3 regions of the Buttiauxella noackiae genome follow, and region 3 is predicted to be linked to each of the others. Evidence: predicted binding sites of a transcription regulator. Region 3 holds the regulator's gene; each other region holds the start of a gene.

Region 1 (4,291 bases), 540 kb from region 3:
CGCAAGAAGTCCATCGACCTTGAATATTTGGTTTGGCAGCGGTTAGCAGGGCTTGCTCACCGACGAGGATGCACACTTTCAGAAACTATTGTGCAGTTGATTGAAGATGCTGAGCGTAAAGAGCAATACGCCAGTCAGATGTCATCACTCAAACAGGATCTCCAGGCTTTGCTAGGCAAAGAGTAGATAGTCGATTGTATTGACGCAGAGTTCTGTTGTTCTGTTCTGTGTATTCTCCCAAGAATAAAAACAAAAAACCCCGCCTGGGCGGGGTTTTTTTATAACGGTAACTTATGCCGCAGGCTGAGTTACAACGTCTTTGATACCTTTAACTTCGATCTCTACGCGACGATCTGGAGCCAGGCAATCAATCAGTTTAGCTTTAGGAGCTACGTTATCACAGGTGTTGCCAGTAACTGGGTTAGATTCGCCCATACCGCGTGGGGAGATCTTGTTAGCTGGGATACCTTTAGAGATCAGGTAATCAACAACAGACTGCGCACGTTTGTCAGACAGTTTCTGGTTGTACTGGTCAGAACCGATACGGTCGGTGAAGCCCAGAACTACAACAGAACCATCTTTCGGGTCGAGGTTGCTCAGCTGAGTATACAGCTGATCCAGTGCCTGCTGACCTTCTGGTTTCAGAGTTGCTTTGTTGAAGTTGAACAGAACATCAGACTTCAGAGTGAAGTGCTTGGTCTGTACTTCTGGAGCTGGAGCTGGAGCTGGAGCTACAACTGGTGCTGCAACTTCGCCCTGACCGAAACGGTAAGAAACACCCAGGCTCAACATGCCGTTGTCTGGACGAGTACCAACGGTAGCAGCGTCACCGATGTTGTTAGTCCACTGATATTCCAGACGGGTAGCGATATCGCGGGTAACTGCCCACTCAACACCACCAGCAGCCAGTGGAGATACACCAGTGTCGTGATCGCTTACACGGTTACCAGCAGCATTCACAGCTGTAGAATCTGCACGCCATACCATACCACCCAGACGAGTGTAGATGTCCAGATCGTCAGTGATTGGGTAGCCCAGTTTAGCGGTCAATTGAACGCCTTGCGCTTTGAAAGCACCGTTTTCTACGCTGCCTTTATATGGCATACGACCTAACCAGTCATAACCCATTTCAAAACCAACGTACGGGTTAACCTGGTAACCACCGAACGCACCAGCACCCAGTTGGCTTTCGTGAGTTGGGCCATTACCGATGCCGCTATCATAGCCGTTCTGGTTAGAGAAACCGGTGTCGTGGAATTGGGACCAACCCAATTTACCACCTGCATACCAGGTGTTATCTTTCGGTGCGGCCTGCGCTACGGTAGCGAAGCCAGCCAGTGCCACTGCAATCGCGATAGCTGTCTTTTTCATTTTTTGCGCCTCATTATCATCCAAAAAGGCCATGAGCTTTAAAATCGCTCTAAAGCCCAGGGTTAAATCCTTCGCCCGAGTTTATGCTCACTTGTTACTCTACCGATCAATCGGTGTTATGAAGAGCAACCCTGGCGAGCTAAAGTCTACAACGTAGTTTAAAACTTACAAGTGTGAAGTCCGTCAGGCATATGAAAAAAAACGACTTGTATACACATTTTCTAACATCTTTGCGCGTAATTCACACTCTAAAGATTTGCTGGAAGGCCGCCTGGAGCGGCTTGGGACGCGGATTCTTGATAATTCACAATGAATTGTCAAGAGTTCATAAAAAGTTCCAGGAATTCTCTTAAATTTACTTAATGATACAAACTAGAATGAATTTTTAGCTCACTTCGTGGTCGACACCCTGTTTCCGAGATACGGGTTGGACGCATAATGAAGCCGATCGCATTCCCCATTTCGGCGGCAGATGACAGTTGCAAATGCTCTTCATCGGTCAATTCTTCGGGTAACCAACCGATAACAACACTGTAATTTCCTGTCTGCAACGCTTTTACCATAGCATCTACGGTGAAAAGTGGATCTAACTGGCTTACCTGCATAACTTTTGCCAGCGGCAGACCTGCTGATTGTACCCACTGACGACTTAATTTCTGCTGTGGTGTTAGCCACAGCTGCCAGCGTGACTGTTGCCCCAGTTGTTGAAGTAGCGGCAATAAAACCAGCTGTGTAACCCATGGCTGATCTTCGCTGTAGATCACTTCACTGATCAACCCTTTAATTTTGTTACCTGCTGATGACTGGGCCACAGAAGGCACAGTATTGGGAACAGTGGCAACCTGAGTTAGAACGTTATGTGAATGCATAGTTAATCCCGCCTGATGGGTTACTGTATGAATATACAGTAATGCCTGTTTGGATAAAGATCAATCTAAATTTCGGAAAGTGTCTCGCAATTTCATCATGTAATTCCACGGAAAGTGAGAATGTGATTGCCGTGAGTGATTAGGTTACTTATTTTCGTATTACGGGGAGCGGTAATAAACCGTGATGCTGCGTTACTACATGATATTTAGGGATATATTCATGAAAAATAAATCATATGCAAGGATTCATCAATCCAAAGAATACTTATCTCCACTAGGAGAGATTGGCTGCCGATCGCTATTTGGTGGATATAGCCTAACGGTAGAAAACGTTGTGTTTGCCATGGTTTCTGAAGGGGAACTCTACTTGCGAGCATGCGAACAAACGGAAGTCTATTTTGTTAAACGAGCCTCACAACCACTGCTTTACAATAAACGTGGACGTACTATCGAACTCAATTATTACCGCGTTGATGAGGGGCTGTGGAGCGATCGGGAAAAGCTAGTGCAACTGTCAATGGATGCTCTATTCAGTGCCCGGCGCGAAAAATCCCGCCAGCGTGCTCAGCAAAGACTTAAAGATTTACCTAATTTAACGCACAGTCTGGAAATGATGTTGTGGGAAGTGGGTATTGCTGATGTGCGCACCCTTCATGCCTACGGCGCAAAGCGCTCCTGGATAAAGCTCAGGGGTGTTAAGAAAGGGCTTGGCGTGCAGGTATTGCTGGCATTAGCAGGTGCTATTTGCGGAATTCACGAGGCGGCACTCCCGGCGGCAACGCGCCAGGAGTTGGTCGAGTGGGGACATCACTACGAGCAACGCCAAAGGCGTTAATCGTGTTGTTGTGACACAAGTTGTTGAAGGCGCGATATCTCAGGTAATAGCGCAACCAGCAGACCAATCTGCTGAAGCACAAGTGGCTCTTTGGAGTCTGGTTGCGGTTCAAGTGTGGTTATGCGTTCAGATAGTCCCTGAAGTGCCTTTTGAACTCTTTCTTCATCTGTTGGTAGGTGATGAAGTGCATCGTCGACGTAGCACACCGCATCATCAAGCAGTAGTAAAATATCCTCGTTGGTCAGTCTTTCACGATGTGCACCTAACGCTGAGATATAACTATTGAAGGTATGATTCAGGCACAATAAGCGAAAGGCTGTTTCCCGCATCTCCGGTGAAACACGCGGTTCAGACGACATATTAGACACAACTGAAGCCAGTTCAGCATCTTTGTTATGTGCATCCCGGCGTGCAATACGATACTCCAGCCGATTGTCACGCCCCTGGTGGTATTGCTCAAGAATTGCGTCCAGATAACGGCAGTTAGCGTTAAATGCACGCTCAACCACTAATGGTAATCTGCGAAAACGCCAATCAGGCCAGATGAAACTTACGGCGGCCCAGGCGATGGCACATCCTAATAAGGTATCAAAGATACGTGGCATTGCGACTTCAAACCCTTCGCCCAACAGGTTGAAACAGAGCAATACCAGCAAGGTGATGAACATGGTGGCGTGCGCATATTGCACGTTGCGAAAAGCAAAGAAGAGCACACCAGTAATCACAATTAAAACAAGCTGTCCTTCAATTGATGGCACAAAGAACAATACGGGAAGCCCGACGGCCACGCCCACCAACGTACCGATAATACGCAAAGCCAGACGTCGGCGAGTAGCGCTGTAGTTAGGCTGGCAAACGAAGAGGCTGGTCAATAATATCCAGTAGCCATGTTTTAACCCGGTGAATTGAATAAACATATAGCCGACGCACAACACAACAGACATGCGTACCGCATGGCGGAATAACGCAGATTCTGGTGTCAAATTGCGTCTTAATCGCTGCCACATATCACCAAATCCAGTTAAGCGATCATCTAACAGGCGGTTTTCTATATCGCTGTGCGGAGCGGCGAGCGCTTGTTCAGACTCAATTGTTGCTAACTGAGCATCGATGGCGCGCAAATTACTCACCAGAAAGCCAAGTGCTTTTAATTCACTCGCCAGATATTGATCCGTTTTTAATCTCTCAATGGCGGCATCAAGATGGGTAAACGCCC
Region 2 (4,291 bases), on a different contig from region 3:
TCCGACGGCATGGGGAAAGTTTGCCGCTGGTGTATGGAGTATTTGCAGCATCCTGCGGTGAGCGGGAAATTGAGTGGGGGGAACTGATTTTGTTGGAACTCTCTAAGGTAGATTAGCGTAGCAACATCCGGTATTAATTTGACGTTCAGGACAGTAGTGATGAAGCCAGCAATCTGCCTTTTTCACCAAACATAAACGCCTTCCCCGAAAACAGAGAAGGCGCTGACTCTTAAGCGCTACGCAAGTTCTTCGCCGCCTTCACCATATTAGACAACGCGGCACGGGTTTCCGGCCAGCCGCGGGTTTTCAGGCCACAGTCAGGGTTCACCCAAAGGCGCTCGGCTGGGACAGATTCAGCCGCTTTCTTCAGAAGCGCTTCAATCCATTCCACACTTGGGACATTTGGCGAGTGAATGTCATACACGCCCGGGCCGATTTCGTTCGGGTATTCGAACTCTTTAAACGACTCCAGCAGGTCCATATCTGAACGTGATGTTTCTATAGTGATCACATCCGCATCCAGCGCCGCGATGGAATCCATGATGTCGTTGAACTCGCAGTAACACATGTGAGTGTGGATCTGCGTGTCATCGCGCACTACGGCGGCGTTCAGGCGGAAGGCTTCCACGCCCCACTCCAGATACGCCTGCCAGTCGGAGCGGCGCAGCGGTAAACCTTCGCGTAGGGCCGGTTCGTCAATCTGAATGATGCCGATACCTGCCGCTTCGAGATCCGCCACTTCATCACGCAGTGCCAACGCAATTTGTTTGGCGATAGTTTCGCGGCTGACGTCTTCGCGTGGGAATGACCAGCAGAGAATCGTTACCGGGCCGGTCAGCATGCCTTTTACCGGTTTGTCAGTCAGGGATTGTGCGTACTTCGCCCATTCCACGGTGATCGCCTCCGGGCGGCTGATGTCACCAATAACCACAGGTGGCTTCACGCAGCGGGAACCGTAGCTCTGCACCCAACCGTTTTGGGTGAATACGAAGCCGTCGAGGTGCTCGCCGAAGTATTCCACCATATCGTTACGTTCAGCTTCCCCGTGAACCAGTACGTCGAGACCTAAACGTTCCTGCTCGGCTACGGCCTGTTTGATATGCTGCGCAATACCAGTGCGGTAGTTGTTGGCATCCAGATTTCCCTTTTTGAAATCGAGGCGTAGGCCACGAATTTCAGTGGTTTGCGGGAATGAACCGATGGTCGTGGTCGGCCATGCTGGCAGATTGAAGCGCTGACGCTGAGCCTGCGCGCGAACGGTGTAGTTGTTCTGGCGTTGGCTGTCTTGCGCAGTGATCGTCGCCAGGCGTTGTTCCACTGCCGCGTTATGTACGCGCTGTGAATGGCGACGGGCCTGAATCGGCGCACTCCACTCAACCAGTTTTTCTGTATCACCACTGTTGAGCGCCTCAGTCAGTAAAGACAACTCGGCACATTTTTGCAGGGCGAAGGCAAACCAGCTCTTCACTTCAGCATCCAGGCGAGTTTCAACGCTCAGGTCGATTGGGCTGTGTAGCAGCGAGCAAGAAGAGGCGACCCAAAGTTCACGTTTGCCAACAAGATCCTTCAGTTGCGCGTATTTCTCAGTTAAATCAGCACGCCAGACGTTGCGGCCATTAATCACCCCCGCAGACAAAAGCCAGTCTGCCGGGAGCTGCTGATGCAGAGCGTTGATATCATCTTTACCATGTACAAAGTCAACGTGCAGACCCTGTACTGGCAGCGCAGTAATAGTATTTAGATTTGGCGTCACACCTTCAAAATAGGTAGTCAGCAGCAGCTTAACGTTGCCAGCAAGCGCCTCGTAAGCCGGTTTGAATGCGTCCAGCCACTCTTGCGGCAACTCCAGCACCAATGCAGGTTCGTCTATTTGCACCCATTCGATGCCGCGTTTTGCCAGTTCAGCCAGCACTTGCTGGTAAACCGGAAGAATGTCTTTCAGCAGGCTCAGACGGTCAAACTGTTCGCCCTTCACTTTACCCAACCATAGATAAGTTACCGGGCCAAGCAGAACTGGCTTCACCTTGTGGCCGAGTGCCAGCGCTTCGTCAACTTCATCCAGAAGCTGGGTCCAGGTCAGTTTGAACTGCTGGCCTTTAGTGAATTCCGGCACCATATAGTGGTAGTTGGTGTTAAACCATTTGGTCATTTCAGCGGCGGCGGCAGGCGTACCGGTTGGTGCCCGGCCACGGCCCAGGCGGAACAAAGTGTCGATATCGACGCTACCGTTCACGTTCTGATGACGAGCCGGCACGTTGCCAAGCAGCAAGCTGGTGGTCAGAACGTGATCGTACCAGGCAAAATCACCCACCGGCAGCAGTTCCACACCAGCTTCTTTTTGTTGGTTCCAGTGGCGAGCACGCAGTTCGCGACCCACTGCCAGTAATTCTTCCTGAGTGGAGTTGCCCGCCCAGTAGCTTTCTTGTGCTTTTTTCAGTTCGCGACGCAGGCCGACACGTGGGAAGCCGAGGGTGTGATTTTTAATCGTCATTTTTCTGCCTCTTTATATTTCAATTTTAAATTCTATGGATTTCGAGTAGCAGGTAGGCGGCCAGGGAGCGAATACCGATGAGCTTACTTCAGTAAGTGATTCGGGTTCGTGAGTGCAGCCAACACCCCTGCGGCTCGAAAGACGACGAATTTTTTAGACGTCTGGATGTTTACACATCTATCTTGTGCAGGTACTGTATATTCCTCAAGCGCAATTTGCTCATGCCGAAGTGAAGGACTTTCATGATCGAGATAAAACACCTGCGGACGCTCCAGGCGTTACGAAATTGCGGCTCTTTAGCCGCCGCCGCCGCCGCGTTGCATCAGACCCAATCGGCCCTCTCCCATCAGTTCAGCGATCTGGAGCAGCGTCTTGGGTTCCGCCTGTTTATCCGTAAAAGTCAGCCGCTACGGTTCACACCGCAGGGAGAGGTTCTGTTGCAACTGGCTGAACAAGTGTTGCCGCAGATAACCCGCGCGCTTCAGGCTTGCAATGAACCGCATCAGACCACACTGCGTATCGCCATCGAATGCCATAGCTGTATTCAGTGGCTCACGCCTGCGTTGGAAAATTTCCACAAGACCTGGCCACAGGTGGATCTGGATTTCAAATCTGGTGTGACATTTGACCCGCAGCCAGCGTTGCAGCAGAGCGAACTGGATATCGTTTTAACATCCGACATCCTGCCGCGCAGCGGCCTGCATTATTCGCCAATGTTTGATTATGAAGTGCGCCTGGTGCTGGCAACGGATCATCCGCTGGCTAATAAAACGCGTATTGAGCCGGAAGATTTAAGCAGTGAAACGTTATTGATTTACCCGGTGCAGCGCCAACGTCTGGATATCTGGCGACATTTCCTGCAACCGGCCGGGGTTAGCCCGTCGCTGAAAAGTGTGGATAACACGTTGTTGTTGATTCAGATGGTGTCGGCACGCATGGGAATTGCCGCGTTGCCACACTGGGTAGTGGAGAATGTTGAACGCCAGGGTCTGGTTGTGACCAAAACCCTGGGTGAAGGACTGTGGAGCCGGTTGTACGCCGCAGTACGCGATGGCGAGCAGCGTCAACCGGTGACGGAAGCCTTTATTCGCTCGACGCGTTCACACGCTTGCGAGCATCTGCCGTTTGTGAAGAACGCGGAGCGACCCAATGGCGATGCACCCATAGCGAAGCCATTATCACAGACCCACCAATAATAAAACTCGGCCAGTGAGGCTGCTCTTGCCAGATGGCGAGGTTAACCAGCAGCCCCGCTGGAACATGCACGTTGTTCATGATACCGAGCGTGCCCGCATCCACCTGCGTGGCACCGTAGTTCCACATAAAGTAACCCAGCCCGGAAGCCACCACCCCAAGCCACACCAGGATGCCCCATTGCAGATTGGTGGTCGGGAGTTTTTGCGGGTTCCCCAGCGCAAACCACGCGATGACCGCTATCACTGCCGCCCCGAGATAGAACCAGGAAAACGCACAGCGTTGCGGCATCGGACGCGTTTCCATCAGGCGCTTATAACCCACCATGCCGATGGCAAAGCAAATGTTCGCCGCCTGCACCAGCAGCAGGCCGATCCAGAAGTGATCGCTGACTTTGTCGTAGCGAATAATCGCGGCGCCAATCACCGCCAGCCCGGCACTTAACGCATATCCCCAGCGCAGCTTATTGCCGCTAATCAGGTCATAAATCAGCGTGACGTAAAGCGGTGTCATTACCGTAAACAGCAGGAATTCTGAGACGGTGAGGTAGAGATAAGCCTGGAAGCTAAACAGGTACATCACGCCGAGTTGTAACGCCCCCACCAG
Region 3 (4,291 bases):
AGCCAAGGATATGGCAGTATGGATAAAACTAAGAATCTTTAACCACATGGCTTAAATTTGTACATTGGTAAACCAACTATTTTGCCGCCAGTGGCGACGCCAAATCCACCCCAAAGACAAGCCTCGTAGTGCCAGAAACACCGCGATGGATAGCCACAAGCCGTGATTGCCTAAATATGGAACCGTGAAGAGCGTTAGCCCGAAACCCAGAGCGGCAACCGCCATGCTATTTCGCATCTCAGCGCCTCTTGTCGCGCCAATAAACATCCCATCCAGCAAGTAGCACCAGACACCGACTACGGGTAACACAATCTGCCAGTGGAGATAGCGATCGGCCTGGAGCTGTAATTGGGGAATGGACGTCAGAAGAGAAACAATTTGCTCACCAAACAGGGCATACACAAGGGCAAACATCAGCGCGACCAAACCCGCCTGGCGACAAGCCGCACCCCAGACCTCGAGTAATTGACCGCGATTTTTTGCACCATAGGCTTGCCCGGAATGGGCTTCGACGGCATAGGCAAAACCATCAAGCGCATAAGCGGTAAACGTCAGAAGCGTCATCAACACCGCATTGACGGCTACGATTTCGCTGCCCAGGCGCGCACCGAATATAGTCACTGAGGCGAAACAAACCTGTAGCAGCAGCGAGCGCAACATGATGTCCCGATTGAGCGCCAGCAAGCGGCGAACATTGCCACGCCACGAGTTTTTGAGCATCTCAAAGCTGATACCCCGTAACCCCATCACCTTTTTCACCATCAGCAATCCGATGATAAATGTCGCGTATTCAGCAGTGACAGTCGCAAGCGCCGCCCCCTGAACATCCATATGCAACCCCATCACCAGCCACACATCCAGTACGATATTCAGGACATTGCCGACAACCAGCAAGATAACCGGAGCTCGCGCGTACTGAACACCTAACAACCATCCCAGTAAAACGAGGTTTGCAAGCGAGGCTGGCGCACTCAGCCAGCGGATTTCAAGAAAGCGTTGCGCTTGTACGAGCACATCCTGATTGCCGCCGACAATTTGTAAAGCGAGTGAAATGAGGGGATCACGCAGTAAGACAATTGCCACCCCAGCCCCTAGTGCCAGTAATAATGGCTGCACTAGTGCACGAGCTAACGCTGAGGGATTATTGGCTCCAAAAGCCTGCGCAGTTAACCCTGTGGTACTCATTCGCAAAAACAGCAGCAACATAAACAGGAAGCTGGTTGCTGTCGCACCAATGGCAACACCGCCCAGATAAACAGGGCTATCCAGATGACCAATAACAGCCGTATCGACAAGGCCAAGCAGCGGGACGGTAATGTTGGAGAAAATCATGGGTAAAGCGAGGCGCCAGAGCGCACGATCCGCCGTGGAGAATAATTGCATGACCTCTCCTGAAGGAGATCAAAGAGAATTAAGACGGTGATGCGCACTCTAAATGCGCATCACCTGAAGAGATTTTACAGCCAGTCGCCGTTGCGAATAACCCCAACAGCCAGCCCTTCAATAGAGAAGTTATGCTCACGCAGGTCAACTACAATCGGTTCAAACTCACTGTTTTCTGGCAGCAAATGAACGGTATTGCCCTGTTGTTTTAGACGTTTAACGGTAACTTCATCGTCGATACGCGCGACAACAACCTGGCCATTACGCACATCCTGTGTTTTATGAACCGCAAGCAGATCGCCATCCATAATGCCGATGTCTTTCATCGACATACCGCTGACGCGCAGCAAAAAGTCAGCATTCGGTTTAAACAGTGATGGGTCGACCTGATAATGGCCTTCGATGTGTTGCTGTGCCAGGAGTGGCTCACCTGCAGCAACACGCCCAACCAGCGGAATACCGGAGACTTCTTCCACCAGCAAACGGATGCCGCGTGAGGCACCAGAAACAATCTCAAGCACACCTTTACGGGCAAGTGCTTTTAAATGCTCTTCAGCGGCGTTCGGAGAACGGAACCCCAGACGTTGAGCAATCTCGGCACGAGTCGGTGGCATGCCGGTCTGGCTGATATGATCCCGAATAAGATCAAACACCTCTTGCTGCCTGGTAGTTAACGCTTTCATTCCGCCCCCTGGGTGTTTATACAGTTATGCTGTGAGTATATACAGTCAAAGGTCAATTTGGAACCATAAATTAAGCAAAAAACCAGGCACTTAACTATTCTGGAAAGATCACCGCAAATGCGACCAAAGCAGCGTGACCCAGGTAATTACCGCGAGGATAATTGCGATTAATACAGCGGCCGAGCCCATATCTTTGGCGCGTCCTGAAAGCTCGTGATAATCAGTGCCAACACGGTCGACAAGGGCCTCAATAGCGCTATTGAGAATCTCAACAATCATGACCAACACGACTGAACCGATAAGTAGAATACGGGTGATAGGATCGACATCTAACCAACATGCGATGGCAATGGCGATAACGGCAGAAACGCCTTCCTGGCGGAACGCTGCTTCATTGATCCAGGCAGCTTTAAGCCCTTTCCAGGAATAGCCTGCGGCTTTGATGATACGGGTAAGTCCAGTGGTACTGCTCGCCATTTTGGGAAACCTTTTCAAATTATTTGCATCAATGCTTGTCAAAATTATAACGCCACAGAAATCTGGGTGAGATTCTGATATTCTTGCGGCGAATTTGCATCATTAACCTGAGGCTTTACATCGTTTATGTCAGGCTGGCCAAGAATCTACTACAAATTACTTAATTTACCATTAGGCGTTCTGGTAAAGAGCAAGTCCATTCCGGCTGATCCACAAGCCGAACTGGGCTTAGATCCCACACGCCCAATAATGTACGTTCTGCCTTATAACTCAAAGGCGGACTTATTAACCCTGCGCGCACAATGCCTCGCGCACAACTTGCCCGACCCTCTCGAACCGTTAGAGATCGACGGTGCGGTATTGCCGCGCTATGTCTTTATCCATGGCGGTCCGCGCGTGTTCACCTATTACACGCCAAAAGAAGAGTCGATCAAGCTGTTCCATGATTATCTCGACTTACACCGCAGCAATCCAAATCTGGATGTGCAGATGGTGCCGGTATCGGTGATGTTTGGCCGCTCTCCGGGCCGCGAAAAAGGCGAAGTTAATCCGCCATTGAAAATGCTTAACGGCATTCAGAAATTTTTCGCAGTCTCGTGGCTTGGGCGCGACAGCTTTGTGCGTTTCTCTGCACCAGTTTCGCTACGCCAGATGGCAACCGATCACGGTACAGACAAAAAAATCGCCCAAAAACTGGCACGCGTGGCGCGTATGCACTTTGCTCGCCAGCGTTTAGCGACTGTTGGCCCGCGTCTGCCGGTACGTCAGGATCTGTTTAATAAGCTTCTGGCCTCAAAAGCTATTGCCCGTGCAGTAGAAGATGAAGCGCGCAGCAAGAAAATCTCCCATGAAAAAGCGCAGCAAAATGCTGTTGCCTTAATGGAAGAGATTGCGGCGAACTTCTCTTATGAAGCCGTTCGTCTAACCGACCGTGTGTTAGGTCTGACGTGGAACCGTTTGTACCAGGGCATTAACGTTCATAACGCTGAGCGTGTGCGCCAACTGGCTCATGACGGCCATGAGATTGTCTATGTGCCCTGCCACCGCAGCCACATGGACTACATGCTTCTGTCTTACGTGCTCTATCACCAGGGGCTTGTTCCTCCGCACATTGCGGCGGGTATCAACCTGAATTTCTGGCCAGCAGGCCCGATCTTCCGCCGCCTGGGCGCGTTCTTTATTCGTCGTACCTTTAAGGGCAGCAAACTCTACTCCACCGTGTTCCGTGAATATCTTGGTGAGCTGTTCAGCCGTGGATATTCCGTTGAATACTTTGTGGAAGGTGGCCGTTCTCGTACCGGCCGTTTGCTTGACCCGAAAACCGGTACGCTGTCGATGACCATTCAGGCCATGCTGCGCGGCGGTACTCGTCCAATTACATTGGTGCCGATTTACATTGGCTACGAGCATGTAATGGAAGTGGGGACTTACGCGAAAGAACTGCGCGGTGCGACCAAAGAAAAAGAGAGCTTCATGCAGATGGTGCGTGGGCTGAGCAAGCTGCGTAACCTCGGCCAGGGCTATGTTAACTTCGGCGAACCAATGCCGTTGATGACATTCCTCAACCAGCGAGTGCCTGAGTGGCGTGATTCAATCGACCCGATTGAAGCCATCCGCCCGGCATGGTTAACGCCAACGGTTAATGAAATTGCTGCCGAACTGATGGTGCGTATTAACAATGCAGGCGCGGCAAACGCCATGAACCTGTGTTGTACCGCGCTACTGGCATCACGCCAGCGTTCACTGAC

What was found. The regulator LexA, encoded in region 3, represses DNA repair genes until DNA is damaged. The targets are predictions, from matches to a motif close to TNCTGTATGTACATACAGNA.
Region 1: sulA (SOS-induced cell division inhibitor SulA) is a predicted target of LexA. The motif match lies at 2,262-2,281, and genes of this name have one in related genera.
Region 2: metR (HTH-type transcriptional regulator MetR) is a predicted target of LexA. The motif match lies at 2,651-2,670, and genes of this name have one in related genera.

Annotation. Positions count from the first base shown of each region.
Region 1 covers NZ_JPRU01000001.1:1,299,521-1,303,811, reverse strand. Annotated here, with positions in the region: gene matP (macrodomain Ter protein MatP) at 1-186, shown strand, start outside; gene ompA (porin OmpA) at 292-1,371, opposite strand; gene sulA (SOS-induced cell division inhibitor SulA) at 1,731-2,240, opposite strand; gene IX31_RS06035 (TfoX/Sxy family DNA transformation protein) at 2,461-3,075, shown strand; gene yccS (YccS family putative transporter) at 3,072-4,291, opposite strand, start outside.
Region 2 covers NZ_JPRU01000008.1:30,812-35,102, forward strand. Annotated here, with positions in the region: gene IX31_RS21255 (LysR substrate-binding domain-containing protein) at 1-87, shown strand, start outside; gene metE (5-methyltetrahydropteroyltriglutamate--homocysteine S-methyltransferase) at 230-2,491, opposite strand; gene metR (HTH-type transcriptional regulator MetR) at 2,734-3,687, shown strand; gene IX31_RS21275 (carboxylate/amino acid/amine transporter) at 3,575-4,291, opposite strand, start outside.
Region 3 covers NZ_JPRU01000001.1:1,843,611-1,847,901, forward strand. Annotated here, with positions in the region: gene dinF (MATE family efflux transporter DinF) at 52-1,383, opposite strand; gene lexA (transcriptional repressor LexA) at 1,458-2,066, opposite strand; gene IX31_RS08340 (diacylglycerol kinase) at 2,175-2,543, opposite strand; gene plsB (glycerol-3-phosphate 1-O-acyltransferase PlsB) at 2,670-4,291, shown strand, end outside.